2 regions of the Brevibacillus sp. FW306-2-1A-C05A genome follow, and region 2 is predicted to be linked to the other one. Evidence: riboswitches for the same ligand, from Rfam matches in the RefSeq annotation. Region 2 holds a riboswitch; the other holds the start of a gene.

Region 1 (7,198 bases), on a different contig from region 2:
CAGCACCCTCCACCATCGTTTCCGTTTCCGACTCATTCCGCCACCTCGCTTCCGTTCCCTTGTTGCTTGCTTCTTATTATGTCTCAATCTTCCTTTCCATGTGCGCCATTTGCCCATTCCCGTCAAAAAGCGTGCACATGTATTGACGGCAACCTGTTTTATTAGTAGTACTTTTACATACTACTAATAAAAATCGTGTCGTTTGCCCTTGGCTGAACAGCTTTCAAACCAATGGGCCAGACCGCTCTTGAACGCGGAACGTGCGCTGTCGATGCGCCGAAGGACACGATCCAAACAAGAAAGGTTGGGGAACCGTTATGAAGCAAGACGATGTGTTGTACTGCGAAGCTTTGCTGCGAAAAGTCGGCCAGAGACTGTTTGCCGAATTTGCGCAGGAGCCAGCCTGCACGAGCAAGCAAGCGATGAACGAACGTTTTCACGCCTTAAATCCGCAAGCAGAAGAGTTGCTCCGGCACGGCTTGGCGGAGCGCTTTCCCGCGTATCGCTGGTCCGATGCAGAATTTGATGCCTCCCTGCAAAAACAGCCGGAATACTCGACCCCGTACTGGATTTGCGATGCCATCGACGGAGCCGTCTACTTTTTGCAAGGCATGCCGATGTGGGCCGTCTCTCTCTGCCTCGTCCGCGACGGTCAGACGGCCGTTTCCTTTGTGTACGACCCTTGCCGGGATGAGATGTTTACTGCCATTGCAAGACAGGGCGCTTTTTTGAATGGCAGCAAAATTAGCGTCTCGGCCAAAACAGCGCTGTCCGAATCCGTCCTGGGCACGCTGTTTGCGTTCTCGGAACCGATGAATCTCTCCGTCGGCAAGCTTACGGCCGATTCCTTACTTTTTCTCCTTTTGCCGCTCCCGAAAACGGCGCACCTTCATGAGATTGCCGCACATTTTGTCATCGCACCAGCGGCGTACCCGATTGCGGCTTTCATCGTAAAACACCCATCGGCAGTCCTCGTTGTCGCAAATCTTGATGCGCTGCACGTGCTCAGGAAGCAGCAGCGTGGCAAAGGAAGCCGCGATGCGGGCCATCACCAGCTCCCAGCCGCTGGAGGCGCTGACCAGCTCCTGCTCATACCCGCTCTCCTTGCCCGCAGAGATGACGCGAACGTGAAAAGGCGCCTTCGCGAGCGTCTGATTCAGCTCCTCCAGTTCCTCCTGCCGCAACGCTTCCCCGCGCACGACCCGCTCCAGCAGACTGCGCATATATTCGCGCAAACGCAACAGCGCCACTGCACTCGCCTCATCAATAGGCAATGGGGCGTGCAAAGCGTATTCCCGCAAAAGCTGCTCCAGCCATTCCTGCTTCGCCAGCCGATTTTCCCTGCGGCCAGACCCGCGCCAATCGCGCCAATCACTGTTTAAAAAATCAATGCACAGCCAGTTCACTCCACTCTTCCCCCATCTGCTTTTCGTTTCTTTTGCTTCTTGTATGCTCAGCCTGTGTATGGTATTCTCTATCCGTAACCAACATAAAATATTTAGGTGGTTACAAGCTGCTTCTTATTGCCATTATAACGTTTCACCAATCTGTTTGACAGACGAGGAGGAACCACATGAATCGGATGGAACTGCTTGTTCACGAATGGGAATGCACGTCGGCACGGAATTTATCAATACCGCCGAGACGAACGACGACACGTTCCAGCCTTCGGGATCGCCCGACGACGAAGCAGCCTGGCAGGCCACCGTACAGCGGATGGAAACCGTCCATCGCCAAATTCATGAAAAGCTCGTCGCTCTGTCAGACGAAGCGTTCGACCAGCCGCTTCCGAGCATCCCTGCCGGGCAAAGCGTGATGAGCATTATTTTGCACGACGCTTTTCACACAGGGCAAATCGTGCAGATCCGCAAGTTGCAAGGCTCCTGGCCTGCACGCCGATCCTTTTTGTAGCAAAACCGCTCCATGCCAATATTTTGCAGCGCAACTTTTTTCGTTGATAAATAACCGTCAATCTTATATAGTTGATAAATAAATCAATTTCATACATGTTATCCTCATCATTCACGGTGAGGGTAGAGGTCGCGGCTTTTATGTCATCCTGTACGAGATTCAGAAGAAATCAATGACTCCAGGAAAGGGAAAAGCCGCCGAAGCTCATGGCGTATCTCTGTGCGCATGGGCTGGGGCTGTACCCGAAAGGGACAGAACTGTCACGTTTGCTTGCCGGGCAAACGTGGTGTGCTATCTTCAGTGAAGGCTTGGTGGGGATTGGATCATACCGCCCTGTGCCGTTTTTTGGCTATTGGCGGTTTTTTCTTTTCCGACCGACCTTCTCAAATTTTTAGAAAGGTCGTGCAAGCAGCATATGTCACAGAATCAACTGCAACGTGGTTTGAAAGCCCGCCATCTGACGATGATCGCCATCGGCGGCTCCATCGGGACGGGCCTGTTCCTGGCAAGTGGAGGCTCGATTCACGAGGCCGGACCGGGCGGAGCCTTGGTCGCCTACATCGCCATCAGCATCATGGTTTACTTTTTGATGACCAGCCTGGGGGAAATGGCTGCCTTCATGCCTGTATCCGGCTCCTTTTCCACCTACGCCACCAAATTCGTCGATCCGTCCCTCGGCTTTGCGCTGGGCTGGAATTACTGGTACAACTGGGCGATTACGATTGCCGTCGAGCTATCTGCCGCGGCGCTGATTATGAAATACTGGTTCCCGGATACTCCCGCCATTTTGTGGAGTACCCTGTTCCTCTGCCTGATGGTTGCTCTGAATTTGTTGTCTGTCAAAAGCTACGGCGAATCCGAATACTGGTTTGCCTTGATTAAAGTCATGACGGTCATCGTCTTTATCGTGATCGGTGTCCTGATGATTTTCGGCATCATGGGCGGCGAAGCAGTCGGCTTCCAAAACTTCACCAAAGGCGACGCGCCATTCAACGGCGGCTTCATGGCCCTTCTCGGTGTGTTCATGATTGCCGGGTTCTCGTTCCAGGGAACTGAGCTGGTCGGTGTGGCCGCCGGGGAGAGCGAAGACCCTGCCCGCAACATCCCGAAAGCGATTCGCCAGATTTTTTGGCGCATCTTGCTGTTCTATATTTTCGCGATCCTGATTATCGGGCTGCTCGTTCCGTACGACAATCCGAATCTCATCAGCGGAGACATTACCGATATTGCCATCAGTCCGTTTACGATCGTGTTTGAAAAAGCCGGCTTTGCCTTTGCCGCCTCCGTAATGAACGCAGTCATTCTCACTTCCGTCCTGTCGGCGGGGAACTCCGGCATGTACGCTTCCACCCGTATGCTGTGGGTGCTGGCGAAGGAAGGCAAAGCTCCGAAATGGTTTTCCAAAGTGACACGCAACGGCGTCCCCGTCAATGCCCTCATCATGACGGCTGCCATCGGCGCGCTGGCGTTTTTGTCCTCGCTGTTCGGCGATGGCGAAGTGTACGTGTGGCTGCTGAACGCCTCCGGTATGTCTGGCTTCATCGCCTGGCTCGGCATCGCCGTCAGCCACTATCGCTTCCGCAAAGCTTACTTGGCGCAAGGCCGCGATCTGCGCGATTTGCCGTACCGGGCGAAGCTGTTCCCGTTTGGCCCGATCTTCGCCTTCATCATTTGCTGCATCGTCATCATCGGCCAAAACTACTCCGCGTTCATCGGCGGAGAAATCGACTGGAACGGCGTTTTCGTCTCCTACATCGGACTGCCGCTGTTTTTGATCGTCTGGCTGGTTTACAAATACACGAAAAAAAGCAAGCTGGTACCACTGAACAAAGTCGATCTCAGCATGGACGAAAAATAAAAATAGCGTTGCAACAACTCTCTACAAGATTCCCTCGTCGCAGGGAATCTTTTTTTTGGCGCAAACTATATTTCCTATCACATTTTCATATTTCGTATTGACGAATAACGCATGGAAATATATACTGTTCATGAAATTTGATAATGATAATCGTTATCATTATATTTTCTTACTTTTTATAGGAGGTAGCATAATGAAATCCAGGTTGTCCAAGCACATTTACAGCACCACGCTGGTTGCCGCGCTGTTGGCAGGCAATGCTCATCTCGCTCTGGCGGAAGAACCTCTCGTCGCAGCAGCGGAACAGACCCAAATCGTTCCCTTGTCCCTCGACCATGCCGTAGAGCAGGCACTGAAAAACGACGTTGATCTGGAACTGCTGCGGCTGACGTATGACAACACCCGCTACGAAACCCTCATGACGCTGCGCGATAAGGCCGCCATCAAGAAAGATGACATCAATACTCTGGATGAAGCAAAGAAAAAATACGAAGAAACAGCCAAGGCGCAAAAAACATTGCTCGTAGACGAGGCATCCTATAACGCTTCGAAAATCAGCTTGCAAATGCAAGTACAAAAAGCGTACTTTGAAGCGCGGGCGCTCGAAGAAAAAATCAAGCTGCAAAAGAACAGCATCAGACGCCAAACCTGGGCCCAGGACAGCGCTGCGAAAGAAAAGCTGTCCGAGCTGGAAAACAGCTTCAAGCAAGCATTAACCAAGCTCAATGAATTGCTGAACGAAAAAAGGGACAGACAATGGCTGCTGGAAACCAGCAAACTCTCCTATACCCCGCTGCCAACGCTGGAAGAAACCAAAGCTCTCGCCTACCAAAAACGCCCTGACATGGTCAAAGCGGAAGCAGAGAGAGCGTTTGCCCAGGTAAAATTGGACTACACCTCCGAGTATGCCGCTATCAGCACATACAAAGGAAGAATCGCACTCAACGAATTGCGCAAAGCTGAGCTGCTGCTGCAAAAGCTCAAGCAAAAAGTCGATCAGGAAGTGAGCGACGCCTACGAAAAAGCGGTCGCAGCAAAAAAAGCGCTGGATGAAAGCACCGCCGCAAAAGACGAAGCATGGAAAACTTATCACGCCACACTCACCGATTATGCGAACAAAAAAGTATCTCTGAACGACCTGATCGAAACAGAAGCTGAATTGTTTGATTCTGAAACAAAAGCAGCCGATTCTCTCTATCAATACAACATCGCTGTCAGCACCTTGAATCAATCGGTTGGCCTTTAATATTTCGCGTTACGAAATATTCGATCTCATTTTTCCTTCCTTTTTCCAAGCTTTACGCCAGCTTTGACAGGCGTCTTTTCAAGGCCAAGCTGCCTTTATATAAATCAAAGAAGCAGTCGTCAGCCTGCAGTCGTTCTGCTGTGGCCGACCGCGCAACGAAAGGCTTCATCCTCGCGATGAAGCCTTTCTTTCTATAGAAGGCAGCATTTCTTTTGTAAAGCGAATCCACTCGCGGGTGGCGTACGACAAATAGGCGTTTTTGCGCCAGATCATCCCCAGATGCCATTTGATCGTCGGATTGACCAGCGCGAGGCTGTGAAAGCGCCGCGGATCGAGCTCCCGGCAAATCGTCTGCGGCAACAGGGTGATCCCGACGTTGGCCGCCACCATTTCCGAGAGAAAATCCCACTGCGAGCTTTTGTAGATGACCGTCGGGTGGAAGCCTACGCGCACGCACTCGTCAATGATCCGGTTGTGCAAGGAAAAATCTTCGTGAAACAGCAAAAACCGCTCGTTTGCCAGTTCGGCCAGCGACACCTCCTGCCGCCCGGCCAGCGCATGCGTAGGGTGGACGACTACGCGAATCTGTTCGTTGACAAAAGAGTAAGACTCAAACAGCTCCTCACTCGTCGGCAGCAAAACAACGCCGCTGTCCAGCATCCCTGACGCCACGTCCGCCTCGACTTTTTTGGAGCCGACCTCCAGCAGCTCCAGCACGATCCCCGGATACTGCTCGCAAAACTTCCCGATCACTTGCGGAAAAAAGCTCGCCCCTACCATCGGCGGCAGCCCGATGCGGATTCTCCCCCGCTTCAGCTCCATCAAATCGTCGAGATGCAGCTTCATGTTTTCAAACGACTTCACCATCACCTCTGCCTGGGAAAACAAGACCCAGCCCGCGTCGGTCAACGTAATCCGCTTGCCGACTCGCTCAAACAGCTCGACACCGATTTCTTCTTCCAGGTTCCGCACCATCTTGCTGATCGTCGGCTGGGTAATGTACAGCGCCTCTGCCGCCTTGGTGAAGCTGCTGTGGCGGGCTACCTCCAAAAAATATTGCAAATGGCGAATGTCCATCCCGCTGCTCCCTCCGCTTCATCTATAGATATGATGAATGATACTCATTCTATATATGCATTTTACCTATGAAAAGAGGTGATGTACACTTTTCACAAAGGGAGAGGACCAACATGAAAAGACTGCTTATCATCGTGGGGCAAGTGGCGTTTTTCATCATCGTGTCCGCGTTGATGAACCTGCTCGTCTCCGTCCTTGGCTGGAAAATCCCCGGCAGCATTTTGGGGATGTTTGTCGTGTTTTTGCTGCTCCAGGCAAAAGTGCTGCGCCTGGAGTGGATCGAATCGGGCGCGGCCTGGCTTATGGCCGAGCTGCTACTGTTTTTCATTCCGCCGTCTGTCGGCATCGTCTCGTATCAAAGCTTGATGCTGCATGAAGGGCTGCAAATTGTCCTGATTATCGTCATCGGCACGGCGTTTGTCATGGCGTGCAGCGGCTTGATCGCCCAAAGCATTTCCAAGCGAAAGGAGCATTCGCGCTCATGATGATCGGACTGCTCGGCTTTCTATTCACCATCGCGCTTTACCTGATCGCCAAGCGGCTTTACCGCTACAGACCGATTCTCTTGTTTTCGCCGCTATTGTTTACGCCAATCGTTTTGGTCGTGCTGCTGCTTTGCACTCATCTTTCTTACCGTGATTACAATGAAGGCGGCAAATGGCTGGCGTACATGCTTCAGCCCGCGACCATCGCGTTTGCCGTGCCGCTGTACAAACACTACTCTTTATTGAAGAAACACGCTGCGCAAATCATGATTAGCGTAGTGTCCGGCTCAGCGGTGGCCGTCGTTTCTTCTGCCGTACTCGCCCTTTTGCTGCACACAGACGAGCAGGTGCTGTACAGCCTTTTGCCGCGCTCAATCACGACGCCGATTGCGATGAACGTCTCGCAAATGATCGGGGGCGTCCCTTCGATCACCGCTGTGCTCGTCCTGATGACCGGACTGCTCGGCTCGATCATCGGGCCGTACATCATCTCCTATTTGCGCATCTCCGACGATATCGCCCGCGGCGTGCTGCTCGGCACGAGCGCACATGGAGCCGGAACGTCCAAGGCGTTTGAGATTAGTCCGATTACAGGGACGGTTTCGAGCATTTCCATGATTT
Region 2 (7,198 bases):
ACGATGGATGTGCTGATGCAGCAAAATGCGCAGTCTTCGTTGATGGTAGAGCGGGAAAACTTGTACTCGTCCGATGTCACCGTGAAGCTCTACCAAAATCCGGTGCACGTCATCTGGCTGGCGACGGCTGCCGAGCACGTGGAGCAGGGCAGTGAAGCTTCGGATGACGAGGGGCCGGGCTTTTGGGCAGTCGATAACGTCGTCGTGGATGAATCCAAGCTGAACTGGGACCATACCGCTTTGCTGCTGTCCAGCTTTAAGCCGGGCCGCTACAAGGTCAACTATTACAGCAAGCGCGAACCGCGTCAGTCGTGGTGCGGCTACATTCAGGTCGTAGAGGACACCCGTCCGATCCCGTCCGCCCCTGTTTGCGCCAAAAATGAAGCAGGACTGGCACCCTCACCAGGGCCGATTCTTTTGAAAAACAGTCGCGGCAACGAATATCGCGATGGGCAAACCGTCAGAGTCAGCTCGGCGGCGGAACTGGACAGCTTGAGCGAGCTTCGGCTGACGTCTACGTATGCGAAGCGGATCGGGAACAAAAAGCTGAAAGACGGAAGCGGCAAGGACATGATCACCTACTACATGCCGAATCTCGTCTGGACGTACGGCGAAACGCCAATCGGCACCCGCCAGGAGTACATCGGAGCAACCATTTCCTCGGCAAACGCGATTCAGGTGTTCTATGAAGGAAAAGAGATTGCAAGCCTGAAGCCGAACACGGACGAGGAATACGTGGACGAGGGCGATGAATCGCTCGATTTGAAAGCGATCATCGCAGACAACGAGAACAAGCCTGGCGTCTACACAGTTAAAGTAACGAACACATTCCGCAATAAAACTTGCTCGGTCGTGCAAAAATACAAGAAATACGACAAAGAGCTGGGTGAATCGGAACGAAATCAAACGATGACCTTAACCGTAGAGGTCAAATAAACAGATGACCCCCTTGCATGTGGCAAGGGGGTTTTTGCAAAGGTGGGGGGCAAGCAAGATGACGGATGAACAGATTGCGATTCTGCAAGCGTTCGGCTTTTGCGTCGAAAACGGACAAGTGAAACATTTGAAGCTGGGAATCGTAACAGACAGTGAGGAATTTGCGCGTTTTTCCCAGGCAGAGGAGCTGCGGGCGCATATCAAATCGCTGCTTCGCAACCAATGCCAATGGAAGCGCGGCAAAGAAACATAGAAGCAATGATCCGGGAGGGATTGCGGCAGATGGAGTCGAGACAGGTTTTGCAGCAGGCATTGGAAGAGGTGGAGGCATGGGAGCGCGACCAGAACGATTTGTGGTTCTGGGAAAAGCTCGGCAGGCTTCCGTTCGTTTTTCTCGATAAAATGACGCCGAATTTCGTCCGGGAAAAGCTGGGGACAGCCGTGGACGAGATGGCCGCGTTTCTGGAAACAGGGGGAACGTATCTCGTTCAGGATACGGCGATTTACAGCAAGTTCGCTCCCCGCTTGGAAAGGGATGGCGCGGGCATTCCGCAGACCGCAGAAGTCGCAGGGGCACCGCTCGTCCTCATGGATGAGATTGCCCGCGAGCTGAAAGAATCGCGCGCGACCTTTGCCACGGTACAGGGCGCAACGACAGGCATCGGCGGCATTTTTACGCTGGCGCTTGATATTCCGTTGCTGCTCGGCACGTCGCTGAAAGTGCTGCAAGAAATGGCGCTATGCTACGGCTATCGCCCGGAGGACAAGCGGGAGCGGCTGTTCGTGGTCAAATGCCTGCAGTTCGCTTCTTCCGATATCGTCGGCAAAAAGGCGATACTGGCTGAGCTGTCGCGCTTTGACGAGCCTGCTGCGCAAAAAGACGTCATGGCACAATTGCAGGGCTGGCGGGAAGTCGTGGTGACGTACACGGAAAATTTTGGCTGGAAAAAGCTGTTTCAGATGGTGCCGATTGCAGGCATCCTGTTCGGGGCGTACTTGAATCGCTCAACCGTCCAGGATGTCGCCGAAGCGGGGCGAATGCTGTACCGCAAGCGGCGAATCCTGGAGCGATTGCGCGTGGAGCAAAACAAAGAGGAATGATTAGCTCCAGTCCTCTGCCGTGATCGCAAATAGGAGGTGATCTTCCCACACGCCGTTGATTTGCAAATAGCGCAAGGACAACCCTTCGTGGCGAAAGCCGTTTTTCTCCAACACGCGGATGGAGGGAGTATTGCGGGGCATGACAGCGGCCTGTACCCGGTGCAGCCCGGCTTCCTGGAAGGCGTACGCGAGCGCAAGCCGTACGGCCGCAGTGGTGTAGCCTTTGCCGTTGCAGGCTTCATCCATGAAGTAGCCGATGGTCGCGTTTTGCCAGGCGCCGCGCACGACGTTTGACAGAGCGACGCGGCCGATCATTTCGTCCGTGTCGCGCAAAAACACGCCAAAGGCGAAGGCGGTCCCTGCTGCAAAGTCTTGCTCCGCTTGCGCAATTTGCGCCTCCTGACCGCTCAGCGTCAGGAAGGCGGCGGAGCGGAGCGGCTCGAACGGTTGCAGGAAGGCATGATTACGCAGCCGAAGCTTCAGAAGCTCGGCTGCGTCATTTGCTTGCAGTGGTCGCAAGTAGACCGTATGCGTATGTAACGTCATGATATCAATCCTCCTTCTTGAGAAAAGATGGATCGACATTTTATCATGACAGCGCTTGCTTGAAAAGGATTTTTTTGGACAACTTCTTTTCCGGCGCTAGTCTTAGCCGAGCAGCTCGGAGAAGGAAACGCCAAACTGTTTGCAAATCTCTACTTCTTTTGCGTTAGGAGACAGCTCGATTTTCAGACCTTCGAGTGGAGTTTCCGCTCCGCGCTCGCTCGCTTTTTTCAGCAAAATATCTACAGCAGCGCCCACATGCTCGTAAGCGGAGTCGCAGGAACCGAAAGCCGCGACTTTTTTGCCGCTCAAATCAATATCGTCCATCTCTTCGTAAAAGTCCAGGCACTCGTCTGGCAGATCGCCGTCGCCCCATGTATAGGCACCGAGCAAAATGGCATCGTAGTCTTCCAGTTCCTTGGCAGTGGCATCCATGACTTCTTTTATCTCCAGGTCTTTTCCGGTGGAACGAATCCCTTCGGCAATTGCTTCAGCAACTTCCTGCGTGTTTCCTGTCATGCTTGCGTACACCATCAAAATGCGGCTCATAAGAAGTAAACCCTCCAAATAAGATAATGAAAATCATTCTCACACAAATAAAATAATGAAAATGATTCTCGTTGTCAACAGTTATTTTTCTTTCCATAAAGCTGTTGCCACAAGTGATTGATTTTGGTAGAGTAAAATGAAATTATAATATTGGAAGTCTAAATAGAGGTGCGCCGAAGATGAGTACATCTTTTCGTAATCTGCCAGGGGGCGGGAAGAGAGGGAAAGGCTAAAGCGCCGAAGCTGTTGCTGTTCCCCTCGGATAGCAGCGGCTGGGGTGATTCGTGAACAATGAGCATCCTGTCACAAAAGGCAATCGCCTGTTTGTGGAGCGCTATTTACGATTTGCTTGGGCAGTATGGAAAGCAATGAGATAGCGAATGCACTCATTGCTTTTTTTAGTCAGGGGAGCGGTTCGCTCTCGTTGACAGGCACGCTTTTTATTAAAAGGAGGATGTACCAGTGAACATGATGGATGCCAATGAAATTATCGCGTTTATTCAAAAAAGCGAGAAGAAAACACCAGTGAAACTATACGTGAAAGGCAATCTGGAGGGCATTGACTTCGGTGCCAGCTCCAAGACGTTCATTACAGGCACGACTGGCGTTGTGTTTGGCGAATGGAAAGAAATCGAGCCGGTTCTGGCTGCGAACGCGGACAAAATCGAAGACTACGTAGTAGAAAGCGACCGCCGCAATTCGGCGATTCCGTTGCTCGACACAAAAGGAATCCAGGCGCGCATCGAGCCAGGCGCGATTATCCGCGACCAGGTGACGATCGGCAACAACGCAGTCATCATGATGGGCGCTACGATCAACATCGGTGCTGTGATTGGCGAAGGCACGATGATCGACATGAACGTCGTCGTCGGCGGCCGCGGAACGATCGGGAAAAACTGCCATATCGGCGCTGGTTCTGTCATCGCAGGCGTCATCGAGCCGCCTTCCGCGCAGCCAGTCGTAGTGGAAGATGACGTCGTAATCGGTGCCAACGCCGTGGTTCTGGAAGGCGTGCGCGTAGGAAAAGGCGCGGTTGTGGCAGCGGGCGCGGTCGTCATTGAAGACGTGCCGCCATACGTTGTGGTGGCTGGTACACCAGCGCGCGTGATTAAACAGATCGACGACAAAACTCGCTCCAAGACGGAGATCAAGCAGGAGCTACGTCAACTGTAGGGGAGAGAGCTCACATGGACTGGCGTACGCTTGATGAACAATACATCGTCTCTTCCTACAAACGCTTGCCGATCGCGATCGAAAAAGGGGAAGGCAACTACCTGTACGACACAGCGGGCAAAAAGTATTTGGATTTGTTTACGGGGCTGGCCGTCAATGTGCTCGGCCACTCCCATCCGCGGATCGTCCAGGCGCTGCGCGAACAGGGCGAGCGCTTCCTGCACATTTCCAACGTATTTTTGAACCAGCCGGCAATCCGGTTGGCCCAGCGGCTGGTGGAGCAGACGATCCCGGGAAAAGTGTTTTTCACAAATTCCGGTGCGGAAGCGACCGAAGCCGCGATCAAAATGATCCACAAATGGACGAAGGCAGAAGGGGCCGGGCGCGAAGGGATTGTCGTGCTCCGCAACAGCTTTCACGGCAGAACATTGGGCGCGGTGCGGCTGACCAGACAGGCCCATGTGTATCAGGATTTTCCGCAGCCGGACTTTCCGGTGTACGAGCTAGACCCTGAGGATGCGGACGGCTTGCGGGCGATTTGCCGCGACGCGAAGCCGGCCGCTGTCCTGATGGAGCCTGTGCTCGGCTCTGGAGGGGTCGTGCCGCTGTCGGAGCCGTTTTTGCGCGAAGTGGCGGCGATTTGCCAGGAGGAAGGCATGCTGTTTGCCATGGACGAAATCCAGACAGGCATGGGACGCACTGGTAAGCTGTTTGCCTACCAGCACGCAGGCGTGACGCCGGATTTGATCTTGTTTGCCAAAGGCGTAGGCGGAGGGCTTCCGCTCGGTGGCGTGATTGCCGGAACGAAGCTGATGAACCAGTTCAAGCCGGGCGACCACGGGACGACCTTTGCGCCGTCGCCGCTTTCGGCGGCTCTCGGCAACGTGGTGCTGGATGAGCTGCTCGATCCTGCTTTTGCGGCAAGCGTGGACGAAGTGATCGCGTACTTGTGGGCGGGCCTCGAATCGCTGCGCGCGCGTCTCCCGGAACAGTTGCAGGCGCTCCGCGGCAAAGGCATGATGGTCGGCATCCCGCTCAGCGCCGCACCGGAAGAGGTCAGCCGTTTGCAGCAGGCATTGCTTGATCGCGGCATTCTCGTGGACGTGACGCAAAAAACAATCGTGCGTCTGCTGCCGCCGCTCACCTTGACCAAAGAAGACGTCGACCTTTTCCTGGACAGCTTTGCAGCGGAACTCGCTGTGCGGCACGGGGCCAAAGGGGAGGCGTAAACGATGGCGACATCGCTGTTTACCCAGATTCGGCGCGACCTGCACCAAATTCCGGAGCCGGGCTTTGCCGAGGTGAAGACGCAAAAGTATTTGCTCGATTACTTGGAGCGTCTCCCGCAGGAGCGCATGCAGATCAAGACGTGGCGCACCGGGATTTTGGTCCGGATCGCGGGGACGAATCCAAAGCGCACGATCGCCTGGCGCACGGACATGGACGGCTTGCCGATTGCAGAAGAGACGTCGTATCCGTTTCGCTCGCTGCACGAAGGCTACATGCACGCGTGCGGACACGACATGCACATGGCTATCGCGCTCGGGCTTGTGACGCATTTTGTGGAGCAGCCGATTGCAGATGACCTGCTGTTCCTGTTTCAGCCCGCAGAAGAGGGGCCAGGCGGCGCTCAGCCGATGATGGAGAGCGAGGAGTTTGCTTCCTGGCGGCCGGATTGCATTTTTGCGCTGCACATCGCGCCGGAGTATCCCGTCGGCTATATTGCCACCAAGCCGGGCATTTTGTTTGCCAACACGTCCGAGCTGTACATTGATTTGGTCGGAAAAGGCGGGCACGCAGCTTTTCCGCACAAAGCAAACGACATGGTGGTCGCAGGCAGCCATCTCATCACACAGCTCCAGACGATTGTGGCACGTAACGTCGACCCGCTCGATTCCGCTGTCGTGACCATCGGCAAGCTTGAGGGCGGCTCCAAGCAAAACATCATTGCGGAAAAGGCGCGGCTGGAAGGGACGATTCGCACGTTCTCGACCGAGTCCATGGCGCTTGTCAAAGCGCGGATTGAAGCGCTCGTCAAAGGCATCGAGGCGGGCTTCGACTGTACGGCGTCCATCGACTACGGAGTAGGGTATTGCCAAGTGTACAACGAGGAAAAGCTGACGACGGCCTTTATGGACTGGGTGCGCGAGCAGGGCGAAGACGTGACGCTGATTGCCTGCAAGGAAGCGATGACCGGAGAAGATTTTGGCTACTTCCTGCAGGAGATTCCGGGCTTTTTGTTCTGGCTGGGCGTCCATACTCCGTACGGGCTGCACCATTCCAAAATCGAGCCGAGCGAGGACGCGATCGAAGTCGCGATCCGCTTGGTCTCCCGATATTTTACGTGGCTGTCGGAACAAAATTAGCGCGAGACAGGCAGCAAAAAAAGAGCGGCGAAGCTGGCCGCTCTTTTTTGTATGCGAAAAAAGGGTTGGTGAGAGAATGGGGATGTCTTTTGTCAAGAGTCCTGCGTATTTTCTTTTCGAGATTGTGTATAAGTCTTTCTTCCTGGATGTCCCGCGCCTGTGGATTCTGTGGATACTGTTGAAAAAACTTGTCTTCGGACCACAACTATTTGCTGTCTTCCACGTATAAAATAGGGAGAAGCAATTCCGGAAAATCAAGCGCTGCCGCGCACACATACAGGAGGATTATGACATGAAAAAAGCATGGTTATCGGCCTTGTTGGCGCTGACTGTAGCGGGAGTTGGGAGTACCGCCGCTTTGGGAGAAGGTGCGTTGCGCGTTTTTTTAGGCACGGAAACGATTTCAAGCGATATGCCTGCTTCCAAGGCCGATTCGGTTGAGGCCTTGGTCAACAAGCTTGGCGGGTTTGTTGATTACGATTCGCGCACGGGCAAGCTGCAGGTAGTCAAGCCTAACGTAAACATCATCG

The links. A riboswitch is a leader RNA that binds a small molecule or an ion and turns the genes downstream of it on or off. The one in region 2 is predicted to bind lysine.
Region 1: another riboswitch for lysine. It lies ahead of AC3WJN_RS07480 (amino acid permease); the one in region 2 lies ahead of dapD (2,3,4,5-tetrahydropyridine-2,6-dicarboxylate N-acetyltransferase).

What each region holds. Positions count from the first base shown of each region.
Region 1 is NZ_JBYSWV010000007.1:31,326-38,523, reverse strand. Features, by position in the region: gene AC3WJN_RS07500 (alpha/beta fold hydrolase) at 1-36, opposite strand, end outside; partial or broken gene AC3WJN_RS07495 (inositol monophosphatase family protein) at 318-809, shown strand; gene AC3WJN_RS07490 (CGNR zinc finger domain-containing protein) at 849-1,406, opposite strand; gene AC3WJN_RS07485 (hypothetical protein) at 1,603-1,911, shown strand; lysine riboswitch at 2,027-2,213, shown strand; gene AC3WJN_RS07480 (amino acid permease) at 2,327-3,769, shown strand; gene AC3WJN_RS07475 (TolC family protein) at 3,825-5,015, shown strand; gene cidR (cidABC operon transcriptional activator CidR) at 5,181-6,092, opposite strand; gene AC3WJN_RS07465 (CidA/LrgA family protein) at 6,206-6,577, shown strand; gene AC3WJN_RS07460 (LrgB family protein) at 6,574-7,198, shown strand, end outside.
Region 2 is NZ_JBYSWV010000001.1:497,321-504,518, reverse strand. Features, by position in the region: gene AC3WJN_RS02600 (hypothetical protein) at 1-936, shown strand, start outside; gene AC3WJN_RS02595 (hypothetical protein) at 995-1,189, shown strand; gene AC3WJN_RS02590 (EcsC family protein) at 1,219-2,037, shown strand; gene AC3WJN_RS02585 (GNAT family N-acetyltransferase) at 2,038-2,583, opposite strand; gene AC3WJN_RS02580 (flavodoxin) at 2,686-3,129, opposite strand; lysine riboswitch at 3,285-3,474, shown strand; gene dapD (2,3,4,5-tetrahydropyridine-2,6-dicarboxylate N-acetyltransferase) at 3,592-4,302, shown strand; gene AC3WJN_RS02570 (aspartate aminotransferase family protein) at 4,317-5,531, shown strand; gene AC3WJN_RS02565 (N-acetyldiaminopimelate deacetylase) at 5,535-6,668, shown strand; gene AC3WJN_RS02560 (hypothetical protein) at 6,961-7,198, shown strand, end outside.